DNA from 3 places in the Hydrogenophaga pseudoflava genome. Region 1 is predicted to be linked to each of the others. Evidence: predicted binding sites of a transcription regulator. Region 1 holds the regulator's gene; each other region holds the start of a gene.
What was found. The regulator sigma-54, encoded in region 1, starts transcription at its own class of promoters, with help from an activator protein. The targets are predictions, from matches to a motif close to TGGCANGNAANCTGCTTT.
Positions count from the first base shown of each region.

Region 2: HPF_RS19315 (ammonium transporter) is a predicted target of sigma-54. The motif match lies at 2,390-2,407, and genes of this name have one in related genera.
Region 3: nirB (nitrite reductase large subunit NirB) is a predicted target of sigma-54. The motif match lies at 4,057-4,074, and genes of this name have one in related genera.

Region 1 is NZ_CP037867.1:4,531,835-4,537,211, reverse strand. It holds gene argS (arginine--tRNA ligase) at 1-416, shown strand, start outside; gene HPF_RS21835 (SPOR domain-containing protein) at 431-1,099, shown strand; gene HPF_RS21830 (thiol:disulfide interchange protein DsbA/DsbL) at 1,170-1,808, shown strand; gene lptA (lipopolysaccharide transport periplasmic protein LptA) at 1,986-2,585, shown strand; gene lptB (LPS export ABC transporter ATP-binding protein) at 2,621-3,370, shown strand; gene rpoN (RNA polymerase factor sigma-54) at 3,383-5,002, shown strand; gene HPF_RS21810 (THUMP domain-containing class I SAM-dependent RNA methyltransferase) at 4,999-5,377, shown strand, end outside.
Region 2 is NZ_CP037867.1:4,019,983-4,025,359, forward strand. It holds gene argH (argininosuccinate lyase) at 1-13, shown strand, start outside; gene HPF_RS19300 (HDOD domain-containing protein) at 120-1,259, shown strand; gene HPF_RS19305 (hemerythrin domain-containing protein) at 1,307-1,816, shown strand; gene HPF_RS19310 (DUF2867 domain-containing protein) at 1,844-2,359, shown strand; gene HPF_RS19315 (ammonium transporter) at 2,488-3,690, shown strand; gene HPF_RS19320 (EmrE family multidrug efflux SMR transporter) at 3,713-4,048, opposite strand; gene HPF_RS19325 (low molecular weight protein tyrosine phosphatase family protein) at 4,141-4,482, shown strand; gene HPF_RS19330 (MFS transporter) at 4,479-5,377, shown strand, end outside.
Region 3 is NZ_CP037867.1:3,821,837-3,827,213, reverse strand. It holds gene HPF_RS18400 (nitrate reductase) at 1-161, opposite strand, end outside; gene nirD (nitrite reductase small subunit NirD) at 167-550, opposite strand; gene HPF_RS18390 (type IV pili methyl-accepting chemotaxis transducer N-terminal domain-containing protein) at 573-1,355, opposite strand; gene nirB (nitrite reductase large subunit NirB) at 1,365-3,818, opposite strand; gene HPF_RS18380 (type IV pili methyl-accepting chemotaxis transducer N-terminal domain-containing protein) at 4,178-5,377, shown strand, end outside.

The sequences.
Region 1 (5,377 bases):
AATACACCTTCGACGTCGATCTGGCGGTGCAGAAGAACAACGACAACCCGGTCTACTACGTGCAGTACGCCCACGCGCGCATCTGCTCGGTGCTGGCGGCCTGGGGCGGTGACGTGGACTCGCTCGCCGGCGCCGACCTGTCGCCCCTGCACACGCCGGCCGCGCAGTCGCTGATGCTGCTGCTGGCCAAGTACCCGGCCATGCTGACCGCAGCGGCCGAGGGCTTTGCGCCGCACGACGTGACCTTCTACCTGCGCGAGCTGGCCGCGGCCTACCACAGCTACTACGACGCCGAGCGCATCCTGGTGGACGACGAAGCGGTCAAACGCGCCCGTCTGGCGCTGGTCCGGGCAACGGCACAGGTGTTGCACAATGGCCTGGCCGTGCTGGGCGTGAGCGCCCCGCAGAAGATGTGAACCTCCCACCTCCCATGAACATTTCATTCCCGCAGGCCCGCGCTCAGCGTGGCGGCACCCTGGTTGGCTTTGTGGTCGGCCTGCTCGTCGGCCTGGGCCTGGCGCTCTCGGTGGCCGTGTATGTGACGCGCGTGCCGGTGCCATTCGTGGACCGCGGTGTCACCCGCAAGCCGGCCGACGATGCGGCCGAGGCCGAACGCAACAAGGGCTGGAACCCGAACGCCGGGTTGGTGAACAAGCCGCCGCCGCTGCCGGCTCCAGTCGAAACGACCCCGCCGGCCGCCGGCGACGCGGCACCGAAGGACGCCTCAGCGGCGGAGCCCGACAAGGCGCCGGCCGCCAAAGCCGCTGACGCGGCCACCAAGCCGGACAGCGATCCGCTGGGCGACCTCATGAGGGCCAAGGCCGGAGGGGCGTCGGAGCCCGCGGCTGCGCAGGGGGCCGACCCCTTCTCCTACTTCGTGCAGGCGGGGGCATTCAAGTCTCCCGAAGAGGCGCAGGCGCAGAAAGCACGGCTGGCCATGCTGGGCATGGACGCCACCATCACCGAACGCGAGCAGGCGGGGCGCACCGTGTTCCGTGTCCGCATGGGACCATTTGGCCAGAAGGCCATGGCCGAGGCCACGCGCGAACAGCTGGAGGTGAACGGGGTGGAAGCGGCGCTGGTGCGGGTGCAGCGCTGATTGCACGGTACCGAGGAACTTTTCGCTGTCCCGGGAGCCTGATTCAGGTCATTTCAAGGAGTCCGATTCCATGCATCGTCGAGATTTTTCGCGCAGCCTCCTGGTGGCTGGTGCCGCCACCGCCAGCGGGCTGACCCTGTCGCCGGCCCTGGCCCAGCGCGTGGCCTTCAAGGAAGGCACCGATTTCCAGCGGCTGGCCAAGCCGGCGCCGACCGAGAGCCCGGCGGGGCAGGTCGAGGTGGTCGAGTTCTTCGCGTACAGCTGCATCCACTGCTACAACTTTGAACCGGTCTTTCATGAGTGGATCAAGCGCAAACCGGCCCATGTGACGGTGCGCCGCATGCCGGTGGCCTTCAACCAGAACTTCGTGCCGATGCAGCGCCTGTACTTCACGCTGGAGGCCTTGAACCTGGTGGACACGCTGCACGTCAAGGTGTTCAAGGCGATCCACGAAGAGCGCCAGCCGCTGACGACCGCGCCCGCCATCACCGCCTGGATCGAAAAACAGGGTGTCAACCGCGAGCAGTTTCTGGGCATCTTCAATGGCCAGGCTGCCAAGCTGGCGGAGAAGGCCGTTGGTCTGCAGGACGCCTACCAGGTGGAAGGCACGCCCGCCCTGGGCATCGCCGGCAAGTTCTATGTGGGCGGACAAGGGCCGCGCACCCTGCTGGTGGCGGACTCGCTGATTGCCGAGGCCCGCAAAGGCTGACCGGTTTCTGACCCTCTTCCCTTCGGAGCCCGCCCTGTGCGGGCTTCCTGGTTTCATGGCGGGCACAATGTGCCGGCGCAGCGGCGAAACGCTCTGGGCGCCGCTACAATGAATGCAAGATCTGTGCCCTCAAACGCCATGCACCCACACGCACCAACCCCCCGTTCCATCGCCCGGATGTTGGCCGTCATTGGCCTGATGCTGCCCCTGCTGGCGCAGGCCGAAAAGGCCGACAAGGACAAGCCCATGAACGTGGAGGCCGATGCGCTGCGCTACGAAGAGACACGCCAGACCAGCGTGTTCACAGGCAACGTGGTGATCACCAAGGGCACCATCCTGATGCGCGGTGCCAAGCTGGACGTGCGCCAGGACCCGCAAGGCAATCAGTACGGTCTGCTGCTGGGCACCCCCGAAAAGGCCGGTTTCTTCCGCCAGAAGCGGGAAGGCGTGGACGAATGGATCGAGGGCGAGGGTGATCGCATCGAATACGACAGCAAGGCGCAGACGGTGCTGTTCACCGGTCGCGCGGTGCTGCGCCGCTACCGCGGCACCCTGCTCAACGACCAGAGCGTGGGCAGCGAGATCCTCTACAACAGCCTGACCGAGGTGTTCACGGTCAAGGGTGGGGACACCAGCAAGACCGCCGCCAACCCCACCGGCCGCGTGCGCGCCATGCTCACGCCGATCCCGGAAGAGGAGAAGAACGGCCCCGCCGCCCCGGCGACCGATCCGGCCACGCTGCGTCCCAGCGGCAAGATCACCGAGCCCAAGAAGTGACGGAGACCGTCGCCAGCGCCAGTCCGTCGGGCGACATGCCGTCGCACAGCCGTCTGGAGGTCCGGGGACTCAAGAAGTCCTATGGCAGCCGCAAGGTGGTCAAGGACGTGTCCCTGTCGGTGGACAAGGGCGAGGTGGTGGGACTGCTGGGCCCCAACGGTGCCGGCAAGACCACGTCGTTCTACATGATCGTCGGCCTGCTGCGGGCCGACGGTGGCGAGATCCTGCTGGACGGTCACCGCATCGAGTCCTTGCCCATCCACCGCCGTGCCCGGCTGGGGCTGGGTTACCTGCCGCAGGAAGCCTCGATCTTCCGCAAGCTCACGGTGGCGCAGAACGTGCGCGCGGTGCTGGAGCTGCAGCAGGACGCGAACGGCCAGCCGTTGTCGGCGCGCGAGATCGATGCCCGGCTGGACGAGCTGCTCAAGGAGCTGCGCGTCGACCACCTGCGCGATTCGCCCGCGCCCGCCCTCTCGGGCGGTGAGCGCCGTCGCGTGGAGATCGCCCGCGCGCTGGCCACCCGGCCGCGGTTCATCCTGCTGGACGAGCCCTTCGCCGGCATCGACCCGATCGCGGTGCTGGAGATCCAGCACATCATCAGTTTCCTCAAGTCGCGCGGCATCGGTGTGCTGATCACCGACCACAACGTGCGCGAAACCCTGGGCATCTGCGACCACGCCTACATCATCAGCGACGGTCATGTGCTGGCCAGCGGTACCACCGCCGAGATCATTGAAAACGCCGAGGTGCGCCGCGTCTACCTGGGCGAGAACTTCCGCATGTGACGGAATGAGCCGATGAAGCAAGGTCTGTCGCTGCGGGTGTCGCAGCACCTCGCGCTGACGCCGCAACTGCAGCAGTCGATCCGCCTGTTGCAGCTGTCCACGCTGGAGATGGCTCAGGAAGTCGAGCAGATGCTCGACGAGAACCCGTTCCTGGAACGGGGCGAGGAAGTGGCCGATCGCGAAGATTTCGGCGTGCAGACCGCGGACGCGCCGGTGGTGGCCGGCGAGCAACTGGAAGAAGCGGCGCAGCCGGTGGTCGAGCTGCGCAGCGCCGAGCCGGACACCCGCACCACCCAGGCCGACAGCGCGGACAACAGCAGCGACGACGTGGAGAGCCGGCTGGACGGCGCCGCGCCGGTCGAAGAAAGCTGGGAAGGCGACGGCACCGTCGAGATGGCGCCCGACGACAGCGAATGGGGCGGCGATGCACCCGCGCGCAACAGCGGTTCCGGCGGGGACGACGACGACACCGCCACGGCCGCCGACCTGGCCCGTGTGCCGGTTAGCCTTCAGGACCAGCTGCACGAGCAGGCGCGCTGCCTGCGCCTGTCGGACGAGGACAGCGCGGCGCTGTTTTTCCTGATCGAGTCGCTCAACGACGACGGGTATCTGGAGGACAGCCTGCACGAGCTGGCGCGCGCCTGCTGGCGCCTGACCGCGGGCCGGCCGGCCGACGAAGAGCCGCGCTTCGACGAAGTCGAGGCCATTGAGCAGCGCCTGGGCATGGCCCTGCAGTGGCTGCAGCAGATGGAGCCCACGGGCGTGGGCGCGCGCGACCTGGGCGAGTGCCTGCGGCTGCAGATCATGGAGCTGCGCAACACGCCCGCCGCCCGCGCGGCGCTGGCGATCTGCGAGCAGCCGCTGGAGCTGATGGCCAAGCGCGACATCAAGCGCCTGTGTGCGGCCACCGGGCACGACGACGAGACCGTGCGCGCCGCGCTGGCGCTGATCGCCCGCCTGGAGCCCAAGCCGGGCCGGCGCTTCGTCGACGTCGAGCGCAACGTCGTGGTGCCCGACGTGATCGTCACCCGCGCCGGTCGCGGTTTCAAGGTCTCGCTCAACGCCGAGGTGATGCCGCGCCTGCGCGTGCACGATGTCTATGCCAACGCCCTGCGGGGGCGGCGCGAGGCCGGCGGCGAAGCGGGCCACGCGGCCATGCAGCAGCGGCTGCAGGAAGCGCGCTGGTTCATCAAGAACATCCAGCAGCGCTTCGACACCATCCTGCGCGTGTCCTCGGCCATCGTGGAGCGCCAGCGCAACTTCTTCATGCACGGCGAACTGGCCAAGCGCCCGCTGGTGCTGCGCGAGATCGCCGACGAGCTGGGCTTGCACGAGTCCACCATCAGCCGCGTGACCACGGCCAAGTACATGGCCACGCCGTTCGGCACCTACGAGCTCAAGTACTTTTTCGGCTCCAGCCTGGGAACGGAGACCGGCGGCAATGCGTCGAGCACGGCGGTGCGCGCCCTGCTCAAGCAGTTCATCGCGTCCGAAGAGCCGACCAAGCCGCTGTCCGACAACCAGCTCTCGGACCTGCTCAAGGAGCAGGGCATCGAGTGCGCGCGCCGCACGGTCGCGAAATACCGCGAGGCGCTGCGCATCGCGCCGGCGAACCTGAGAAAAGCGCTTTGAACCAATTGAATCTTTTCCTCCCCTGCGCCGCCGGCGTGGAGGACTACCTCGCCGCCGAAGTCACGCGCATCACGGGCGAGACCGCGGTGCAGAAGTCGCGCGCCGGTGTGGCGCTGCAGGCGTCCTGGCGCGACGCGCTCAAGCTCAACCTGCACTGCCGGCTCGCGCAGCGCGTGCTGGTGCAACTCTGGCACGGCGGCTACCGCAGCGAGAACGACCTGTACGCGGCCGCCAGTGAGGTCGCCTGGGAAATCTGGTTCACGCCGCAGCAGACGATCAAGGTCGAGGTCACGGCGCAGCACAGCCCGCTCAAGAGCCTGAACTTCGCGGCGCTCAAGATCAAGGACGCGGTCTGCGACCGCTTCCGCGACAAGC
Region 2 (5,377 bases), 510 kb from region 1:
CCGCCTCGCCTGACAGCGGTCAGCCGGCCAGTTTCCTCAAGACTGGCGCACAGATGCCGATCTACTGGGGGTGAAAAAGTCCGTGGCCCACGGACACTCATCCCTGAACGGAGGTTGTCTTGTCCCTGCTCATGTACTGGATGGCCGGTGTTCTGGCGCTGGCCCTGGCCTGGTGGTTCTTCCGCCGCCCACCGGTGAAAGCGGCGCCCGCACGACCCATCGCTGCACAGCGCAGCAATGCCCCCGCGCTGCGCGCCGCCGCCCCGACACCCGCGCCCGCCGCCCGTGAAACCACCCTGCCGCCGGCCGAAGCCATGCCGGCGGAACTCGCTGGATTCCGCTGGCTGCGGGAACAGGACATCGACCCCGCACGCCGCGACGCCCTGCTGGCCGCCTTCCGCGGCATCCCGCGCCCCCCGCGTTCGATGCAGAAGCTGCTGTCGCCGGATTTCGTGGCCAAGGCCGGTTCCGCCGAGCTCAGCGAACTGGTGATGGGCGAGCCGCTGATCGCCGCCAAAGTGCTTTCAACGGTGAACTCGCCGATGTACGGGCTGTGCACCCCCGTGACCAACATCGGCCATGCGGTGACCTTCCTGGGCATGAACACCGTGCGCAGCATCTGCCTGCAGTACATGCTGGCCGAGGCCTTCAAGCCCAAGCTGGCCGAGGCGCAGCGCTGCTTCGACGCCATCTGGCAGGCCAGCGCCATCGCCAGCGAACTCTGCGTGCGGCTGGGCAAGGCGCTCAACCTGCCCGATGTGGGCAACCTCTCCACCCAGGTCGTGCTCAGCTTCGTGGGGCAACTGGCGGCCGCATCCCTGATTCCCGCCTCGCGCCTGGAGCCGTGGCACCACCAGAACCGGTTGCAGCGCGCCCACACCGAGCAGGAACTGCTGGGCCTGAACGCCAGCGAAATCGGCAGCCTGCTGATGAAGTCCTGGGAGCTGCCCGAGAGCCTGATCGACGAGGTCTGCGGCGTCGGCCGCCAGCTGGCGACGCCTTTCATGGTCACCGACCGCGCCCGGGCACCGCGGTTTGCGCTGGGCTATCTCTGCGCCCGACTGGGCGAGCACTTTGCGCTGGGAGAGCTCGACAGCCTCGAAGGCTACGACCCGGCGCTGGACATTGCCGCCGACACCCACCACCTGCGCGCCAGCCTGGCCCACCCCGCCCTGGCCCGGCTCGATCAGGCGCTGGCCGCGCCCGAACTGCAGGCCGCGCTGGACCAGATGATGGGCCGCGCCACCGCCGAGGCTTGACCCCGGTCAAGCGCCCGGGCAGTGGTTTGCAGCTACAGTGACGTCCCATGGAAGCGACCACCACCCCCGAAGCCCCCGCCCAGGCCACCACCGGGCTGGACTGGACCCCGCAGCTGCAGACCGGCGACGGCCGCATGGACGACACCCATGAAGAGTTTGTGGAGATGCTCAACCGGCTGCTGGCCACCCCGCAAGACCAGCAACTGCCGCTCTACCTCGAGTTCATCGAGCACACCAAGGAGCACTTCGCCCAGGAAGAGCGCTGGATGGTGGCCACCGGCTTCGCGCCCGACAACTGCCACGCCGGCCACCACGCCACCATCATGGAAACGCTGCACGCCGTGGTGGAGCACTACGAAAAAGACGACAAGGAAATCATCACACGCCTGGCCGAGGCGCTGGTCGAGTGGTTCCCGCAGCACGCCGCCACCATGGACGCCGGCCTGGCGCTGCACATGAAGGACGTGGGCTTCGACTCCCGCACCGAAACCCTGGCCGACCCGAGCCGTGTGCGCCCCGCCACCATGAGCGGCTGCGGCAGCGTCAGCTGCTCCTGACCGCCACCGGGCGGCTACAGTGGGTGGATGAACACACCCACCGCCGTCGCCCCGCCCGCGGGCAGCCGCATCGCCCTGCGCCTGGAAGGCGCCGACTTCCACGATGCCTGGGCCATCGACGCCGCCGACCCCTCGCTCAGCGCCCTCGGCCAGTTCCTGAAATCGGCCCGGGCGACGCCGCGCTGGGTCGATGCCTGCATGACGCTGCGCAACCGCGCGGTGCAACTGGTGGGCCTGAAGAACCTGGGCGAACTCTCCGGCATCCACCCCGCCCGCCCCGACGCCGACTACCGGCCTGGCGAGCGCGTGGGCATCTTCACCCTGTTCGAGAACACGCCCGACGAGGTGCTGCTGGGTGACCGCGACAAGCACCTGGACGTGGTGGTCTCGGTGCATTGCGCCCGCCCAGCCGGACAGCCCGTGCGTGTGACGGTCACCACCGTGGTCCACACCAAGAACCGGCTCGGACGGCTCTACATGCTGCCGGTCAGGCCCATGCACAAGCTGATCGCGCCGTCGGTGCTGCGCGCGATCGGTGCATGACGCACCACGCTTGTCGACAAACCTCTCCATTGGTGCGTTTTTTGCTTTGACATGGTGCGATTCGCCATGCAGATCCTGTTTTGGCGCCAATCACGCACCAAAAAACGCTTTCTGCACGGAGATTCCTCATGGACGCACTCAAACAGGGCGCCGACGCCCTGTTCATCCTGCTCGGCGGGATCATGGTTCTGGCCATGCACGCCGGTTTCGCCTTTCTTGAACTCGGCACGGTCCGGAAAAAGAACCAGGTCAACGCCCTGGTCAAGATCCTGGTCGACTTCTCGGTCTCGACCATCGCCTACTTCGTCGTCGGCTACGGCGTCGCCTACGGCACGCACTTCTTCATCGGCGCCGAAACGCTGGCCCAGAAGAACGGCTACGACCTGGTCAAGTTCTTCTTCCTGCTGACCTTTGCCGCCGCCATCCCCGCCATCATCTCGGGCGGCATTGCCGAACGCGCCAAGTTCTGGCCACAACTGATCGCAACGGCCGTCATCGTCGGATTTTTCTATCCGTTCTTCGAGGGCATCGCCTGGAATGGCCACTTCGGCGTGCAGGCCTGGATCGAGGCCACCACCGGCGCCACCTTCCACGACTTCGCCGGCTCCATCGTGGTGCACGCGGTCGGCGGGTGGATCGCGCTGCCCGCGGTCATCTTCCTGGGCGCCCGCGCCAACCGCTACCGCAAGGACGGCGGCATCTCGGCCCACCCGCCCTCGAACATCCCCTTCCTGGCACTGGGCGCCTGGATCCTCTGCGTGGGCTGGTTCGGCTTCAACGTGATGAGCGCGCAGACGCTGGACAAGATCTCGGGCCTGGTCGCGGTCAACTCGCTGATGGCCATGGTCGGCGGCACGCTGGCCGCGCTGATCGCCGGCAAGAACGACCCCGGCTTCGTGCACAACGGCCCACTGGCCGGTCTGGTGGCTGTGTGCGCCGGCTCGGACCTGATGCACCCGCTGGGCGCACTGGTGGTGGGCGTGGTCGCCGGCCTGCTGTTCGTCACCATGTTCACTCTGACCCAGAACCGCTGGAAGATCGACGACGTGCTCGGCGTCTGGCCGTTGCATGGCCTGTGCGGCACCTGGGGCGGCATCGCCGCCGGCATCTTCGGTCAAAAAGTGCTCGGTGGCCTGGGCGGCGTCAGCTTCGGCGGGCAACTGTTGGGAACCACGATGGGTGTGGCCTGGGCGCTGCTGGGCGGGCTGGTGGTCTACGGCCTGCTGAAAGCGACACTGGGGCTGCGGCTGGACCAGGAAGAAGAGTACGACGGCGCCGACCTGAGCATCCACAAAATCAGCGCCACCCCGGACCGCGAAGTCAGCTGGTGAACCCGGGCCGGGACGGTGGCGCTCAGTGCGCCACCGACTTCGAGAACAGGTTGATCACGAGCACCCCCGCGACGATCAGGCCCATGCCCAGCAGGGCGGGGCCATCCAGCGACTGGCCGAACACCAGCCAGGCGATCAGCGAGATCAGCACGATGCCCACGCCCGACCAGATGGCATAGGCCACGCCGGTCGGCACGCTGCCCAGCGTCTGCGCCAGACAGTAGAACGAAATCGCATAGCCGACCACCGTGGCCACGCTGGGCCACAGGCGGGTGAAGCCTTGGGACGTCTTGAGCAGAGAGGTGGCGATCACCTCGGCCACGATGGCCGCGCCGAGGTAGAGGTAGGCGGTCTTCATAAAGGGAATCTACCCCCGCGGCAAGGGCCCGCGGGGGACCACCATGGCCGTGGCCGCAAGGTCCGCCCGGCACTTGACCTACAGTTGCATGAATGCCTGCCGCCCGCCTCAACGTCCTCTTCGTCTGCAGCCGCAACCAGTGGCGCAGCCCCACGGCTGAGCAGATCTGGCGGCGGCATCCGCAGCTCAATGTGCGCTCCGGCGGCACCAGCCCCAGCGCGCGCCACACGGTCTCGGACGCTGACATCGAGTGGGCCGACGTGGTGATCGTTATGGAGCAGAAACACAAGTCGCGGCTCGTCGCGGACTTCGGTGACCTTCTGGCTGACAAGCTCGTTCACGTGCTCGACATCCCCGACGAGTACAAGTACATGGACCCCGAGCTGGTTGAACTGCTGGAGCAGGCGGTCGGCCACCTTCTGAACATCGAATGACCACACCCCCCAAAGCCACCCCCCGCGAATGGTGGGGTCTGGCCGTGATCGCCCTGCCCTGTCTGGTCTATGCCATGGACCTGACGGTGCTCAACCTCGCGGTGCCGGCGCTCAGCCGCGCACTCGCGCCCAGCGCCTCGCAGCTGCTGTGGATCATCGACATCTACGGCTTTCTGGTTGCCGGCTTCCTCATCACCATGGGCACGCTGGGCGACCGCATGGGGCGGCGGCGCCTGCTGCTGATCGGCGCTGCGTTTTTTGCGGCGGCCTCGGTGCTGGCCGCGTTCGCGCGCACGCCGGCAGAGCTGATCGTGCTGCGCGCACTGCTGGGCATTGCCGGCGCCACGCTGGCGCCGTCCACGCTCTCGCTGATCCGCAACATGTTCCACGAAGAGACCCAGCGCCAGTTCGCCATCGGCGTGTGGATCGCCGCGTTCTCGGTCGGCAGCGCCATCGGCCCGCTGGTGGGCGGCTGGCTGCTGGAGCATTTCTGGTGGGGCTCGGTGTTCCTGCCCGCGGTGCCGGTGATGGTGCTGCTGCTGGTGCTGGGGCCGCGCCTGCTGCCCGAGTACCGCGACGAGAACGCCGGCCGCGTCGACGCCGCCAGCGTGCTGCTCTCGCTGGCCGCCGTGCTCGGCACCATCTACGCCATCAAGGCCATGGCCGAGGCCGGGCCGAGCGCGGCGCGGCTGGCGCTGCTTGTGGCCGGTCTGGCGGTGGGCTGGGTGTTCGTGCGGCGCCAGCGGGTGATCAGCTACCCGCTGCTGGAACTGCGGCTGTTCGCCATCCCCACCTTCCGCACCGCCATCGTGGCCTACGCGCTGTCGTGTCTGGCCATGTTCGGCGTCTACATCTTCATCGCGCAATACCTGCAAATGGTGCTGATGCTCACGCC
Region 3 (5,377 bases), 710 kb from region 1:
GCGGCCGTCAGGTGCAGCGTGCTGCCCTTGGTGCAGAGCTTGCCGAAGTTGGCGGGGTGGTCCGGGTCGCCGCGCACACCGGTGATCTGGCCGCCCTCGCTCTGGATGAGCACCCCGCAGCCGACGCCGCAGTAGGGGCAGGTGGAGCGGGTTTCGGTCATGGTGCTCAGGCGGAAGTTGAACGGCGGGCAGGGCCAGCGATTGGGCGGGCAAGGTCGGTCGCGTGCGACGCGAGCTGCGTGGCGTCCAGGAACACCTGACCGTTCTCCACCTTCACGCTGAACTTGGGCGTGCAGCCCTCGTCGGGCGCCGACGCCTGGCCGTCGCACAGGCCGATGGTCCAGTTGTGCAGCGGGCAGGCCACGTGGGTGCCGAAGACGATGCCCTGGCTCAGCGGGCCGCCCTTGTGCGGGCAGCGGTCGAGCAGGGCGAACACCTCGTCCTGGTCGTTGCGGAAGATCGCGACGTCCAGGCCCTGCTCGCGCGCCACGCGGCGCGAGCCGAGCACGGGGATGTCGTCAACCTGGCAGATGGGGGTCCATTGGCTCATGTTCATGGGGCTTTCTCTGTAATCAGGACTTCAGGTTGGCGTAGAGATTGGTGACGCGGTCCATCACGCTGAGCAGGTTCTCGCTGGTCACGAACACGTCGGACAGCGGTTTGGCCGTGGCCGCGGCACCGGACTGCACACGCTGCAGGGCCTGGTCGAAGAAGAACCACTGGCCATCGGCCAGGCTGAGTTCGTCGCGGATGCGGGACGTGGCTTCGGGCGCCTCGCGCAGCGTGGTCATGGCTGCCAGGAACTCGGTGCGGGCCTTGCCGATCTCGGCGAGCGCTGTCGAAGCGTCCACCGGCAACGCGGCTGCGAAGTAGAACTTGGCCATGCGCTGCGAAAGCATTCGCTGGCGGCCCGCGACGTTGACCAGCTTGCCGACGGGCTGGCCCATGGCGGCCTCGTACTGCACCGTGCCCTGGTGGGCCAGTGCCAGCACACGGGAGTCCGCCTTGAGCAGCGCGGCAGAACCGGCCTTGCTGGGCGCGGCGCCGACGAGCGCGGTCTTGTAGTCGCTCCAGGCGGCTTCCAGCGTGGTGTAGGTCTCGCGGATCTCGGGCGACGGCGCGTAGGCCTTGAGCTCGACCAGCTGGCGGTCGAACAGCGCCATCGACTTGTCGAGCACGGCCTGGGCCGACCGGTCCTCGGTCTTGTGCACCATTGCGAGCCAGGCCTTGCCCATGCGCTGCGAGAGCATGCGCTGACGCCCGGCCTTGTTGATCGCATCGGCGAGGTCGCTGACCTGGGCGTTCACACCCAGGGGCAGGGAGCCTGCCAGGATGAGCACGTCGCGTCGTTTCATGAGCGCTCCTCAGGCCTTGACGATGGCGACGGGTTCAAACTGGCGCGTGTCCACGGCCGCTTCTGGGAAGTCGAACCAGGGGTCGGGCTCGCCGTCGAGCGCGAACTGCAGCTGTTCCCACAGTGCCTTGCGGCCGGCCGCGTCGTCCAGGATGCGCTTCTTGATGTAGTCCAGGCCCACGCGGTTGACGTAGTGCACCGTGCGCTCCAGGTACCAGCCCTCCTGGCGGTAGAGCTCGCAGAAGGCGCCGGTGTATTCCATGACCTCCTCGGCCGTCTTCACCTTGACCAGGAAGTGCGCGACCTCGGTCTTGATGCCGCCGTTGCCGGCGATGTACATCTCCCAGCCCGAATCGACACCGATCACGCCCACATCTTTGATGCCGGCTTCGGCGCAGTTGCGCGGGCAGCCGCTGACGGCGAACTTCACCTTGTGCGGCGCGTACATGCGCCACATGGCTTTTTCGAGGTCCTTGCCCATCTGGGTAGAGTCCTGCGTACCCATGCGGCACCACTCGCTGCCCACGCAGGTTTTCACCGTGCGCAGCGCCTTGGCGTAGGCGTGGCCACTGGGCATGCCGATGTCTTTCCAGACGTTGACCAGGTCTTCCTTCTTCACGCCCAGCAGGTCGATGCGCTGGCCGCCGGTCACCTTGACGGTCGGGATCTTGTACTTGTCCACCGCGTCGGCGATGCGGCGCAGCTCGTCGGCCGTGGTCTCGCCACCCCACATGCGCGGAATGACGGAGTAGGTGCCGTCCTTCTGGATGTTGGCGTGCGAGCGCTCGTTGATGAAGCGGCTCTGCGGATCGTCCTTGGCCTGCTTGGGCCAGGTGCTGATGAGGTAGTAGTTGATGGCCGGTCGGCAGGTGGCGCAGCCGTTGGGCGTCTTCCAGCCCAGGGCGTTGAAGGTGTCGGCGATGGTCAGCAGCTTGTCGTTGCGGATCGCGTCGCGCACGTCCTGGTGGCTGTGCTCGGTGCAGCCGCAGATGGCCTTTTTCTTCGGCGTGGCCGAGTAGTCGCCGCCGGCCGTGAACATCAGGATCTGCTCCACCAGACCGGTGCAGGAGCCGCAGCTGGCGCTGGCCTTGGTGTGCTTCTTCACCTCGTCCAGTGTGAACAGGCCTTTCTCTTTGATGGCCTTGCAGATGGCGCCCTTGGTCACGCCGTTGCAGCCGCAGACCTCGTCGCTGTCGGCCATGGCCGCGGCCTTGTTATGGCCCTGGTGGCCGGTGTCGCCGATGTTGGACTCGCCGAACATCAGCCTGTCCCGGATGTCGCCGACCGTGCGGCCTTCGCGCAGCAGCTTGAAGTACCAGCTGCCGTCCACCGTGTCGCCATACAGGCAGGCGCCGACCAGCTTGTCGTCCTTGATCACCAGCTTCTTGTAGACGCCGCCGAAGGGGTCGCTCATCACGATCTCTTCCGTGCCGTCGCCGCCCATGAACTCGCCGGCGGAGAACAGGTCGATGCCCGTGACCTTGAGCTTGGTGGAGGTGAGCGAGCCGGTGTAGCGGCCGATGCCGAACTCGGCCAGGTGCGTGGCCAGCACCTTGCCCTGCTCGAACAGCGGCGCCACCAGGCCGTAGGCGATGCCGCGGTGCGCCGCGCACTCACCCACCGCGTAGATGCGCGGGTCGGTCACGGTCTGCATCGTGTCGCTGACCACGATGCCGCGGTTGACGTGCAGGCGCATGCTTTCGGCCAGCGCGGTGTTGGGGCGGATGCCCACGGCCATCACCACCAGGTCGGCCGGCACCTCGCTGCCGTCCTTGAAACGGATGGCTTTCACGCGGCCATCGTCACCGCCCACCAGCTCCTGCGTCTGCGCGCCGATCAGGAACTGCATGCCGCGCTCCTCCAGCGACTTCTGCAGCAGCTTGCCCGCCACGTCGTCCAGCTGGCGCTCCATCAGCCAGGGCGCGACATGCACCACGCTCACCGTCATGCCGCGCTTCATCAGGCCGTTGGCCGCTTCCAGGCCCAGCAGACCGCCGCCGATGACGACCGCGTGCTTGTAGGTGGCGGCGGCGTCGATCATGGCCTGCGTGTCGGCGATGTCGCGGTAGGCCAGCACGCCCTGCAGGTCCTTGCCGGGGATGGGCAGGATGAAGGGGTTGGATCCGGTCGCCATGATCAGGCGGTCGTACTCGGCCGACACTTTCTCGCCATTGGGGCCGACCGAGTGCACCACGCGCCTGACGCGGTCCACCTCGGTCACCTTGTAGCCCGCGTGCAGCGTGATGCCGTTGTCGGTGTACCAGGACCAGTCGTTGAGGATGATCTCGTCGATGGTCTGTTCGCCCGCCAGCACGGGCGAGAGCAGGATGCGGTTGTAGTTGGGGTGCGGCTCGGCACCGAAAACGGTGATGTCGTAGAACTCGGGTGCGATCTTCAGCAGCTCTTCGAGCGTGCGCACACCGGCCATGCCGTTGCCCACCATCACGAGTTTCATCTTTTTCATTGCGGCGACTCCTGTCTGAAGATCACGGGGGTTGTGGCTGGCTCCGGCGGACGCACGCGGGCGATCGCACAGCGGCGGGTGGGCCGGAACTCAGGGGTAGGGAATGTTCGAAACCCGGCAGGTCTGCCGGGGTGGCGCAGGCACAGGGCCAGCACCGTTTCAGTCGCTGCACACGTCGTTGTGGGCAGGCCCCGACGCTGCGGTCGGGGTGGGACGCGTCGTCACGTCTGGCCTGTTCAATGCAAGAGGTGTGCCATATGATCGGCGCCCCATTCGCGGGCCTTTGCCGCACCCCTGGCGCCGCGCCGGTTCCGGCCACAGCGGGCAGGGCGCTCACTGATCACAAGTGCTTGATTCTTATGACTTCCGTGCTGCTTCTTCGCCCCGGTTCCCGGGCCCTTCTGCCGTTGCAGGACGACCTGCCCGCCGCGGGATGCCAGGTCCTGGCCATCGTCGAGGACTGCAGCAAACTGGTGCAGGTCGCCGTGCAGCACGCACCAGATCTGGTGGTCGGTGAGGTCGCGCGCCCCGATGAAGCCCTGTTCAAGGCCACGCAGACGCTGGCGGAGGTGCTGCCCCGGCCAGTGCTGCTGTTCACGTCCGATGCCGACGCCGCCCACATCGAGCGCGCCACGGGCGCCGGCGTGCATGCCTGGGTGGTGAACGGGTACGGGGCGGCGCGCCTGCGGCCACTGGTGCAGCTGGCGCAGGCGCGTTTCGAGCGCGAACAGGCGCTGCTGGAACAGCTGCGCGACGTGTCGCAGCGCTTCGAGGAGCGCAAGCTGGTCGAGCGCGCCAAGGGCATCCTCATGCGGGCGCGCGCGCTGACCGACGACGACGCCTTCCAGATCCTGCGCACCGCCTCCATGCACACCAACCAGCGCCTGGGCCAGGTGTCGGAACAGATCATCCAGTCGGCCCATTTCGCCGAGGCCGTCAACCGCGCGGGCCAGCTGCGCATGTTCTCGCAGCGCCTGGTGAAGCTGCACCTGCTGCGGCTGGCCGACGTGCAGTCGCGCCAGCAGCAGGCCCTGCTGGACGAGTCGATCCAGCGGGTGGACGCCAACCTGGCCTGGCTGGGCAAGGGCCTGTCGCAACCCAGCTTCGGCGACCTGCTGGGCCTGCTGGGCGCCACCTGGCAGGCGCTGAAGGCCTCGCTCAAGGGCAAGCCCGCCCCGGCGCAGGTGCCCCGGGTGGACGAGCTGGCCGACCGCCTGCTGCAGGACGCCGAGCGCCTGACCGCCAGCCTGCAGCACGCCGGTGCCATGGCCTCGCTGCAGGTGCTCAACGCCGCCGGCCGCCAGCGCATGCTCTCGCAGCGTTTCGCCAAGATGGCGCTGATGGACCTGCTCGATCTGGAAGAGGGCAGCGCCAGCCGCAGCGCCGCCATGACCGAGGTGCAGCACGATTTCGAGCGCGCACTGGCCTACCTCAACGGCCTGCCGCTGACCACGCCCGACATCCGCACCGCCCTGGACCAGGCCACCACCGGCTGGCGGCAGATGCTGGCCGCCACGCCGCAAGGCCACCGTCCGGCGGGACGCGACCGGCTGGCGCGG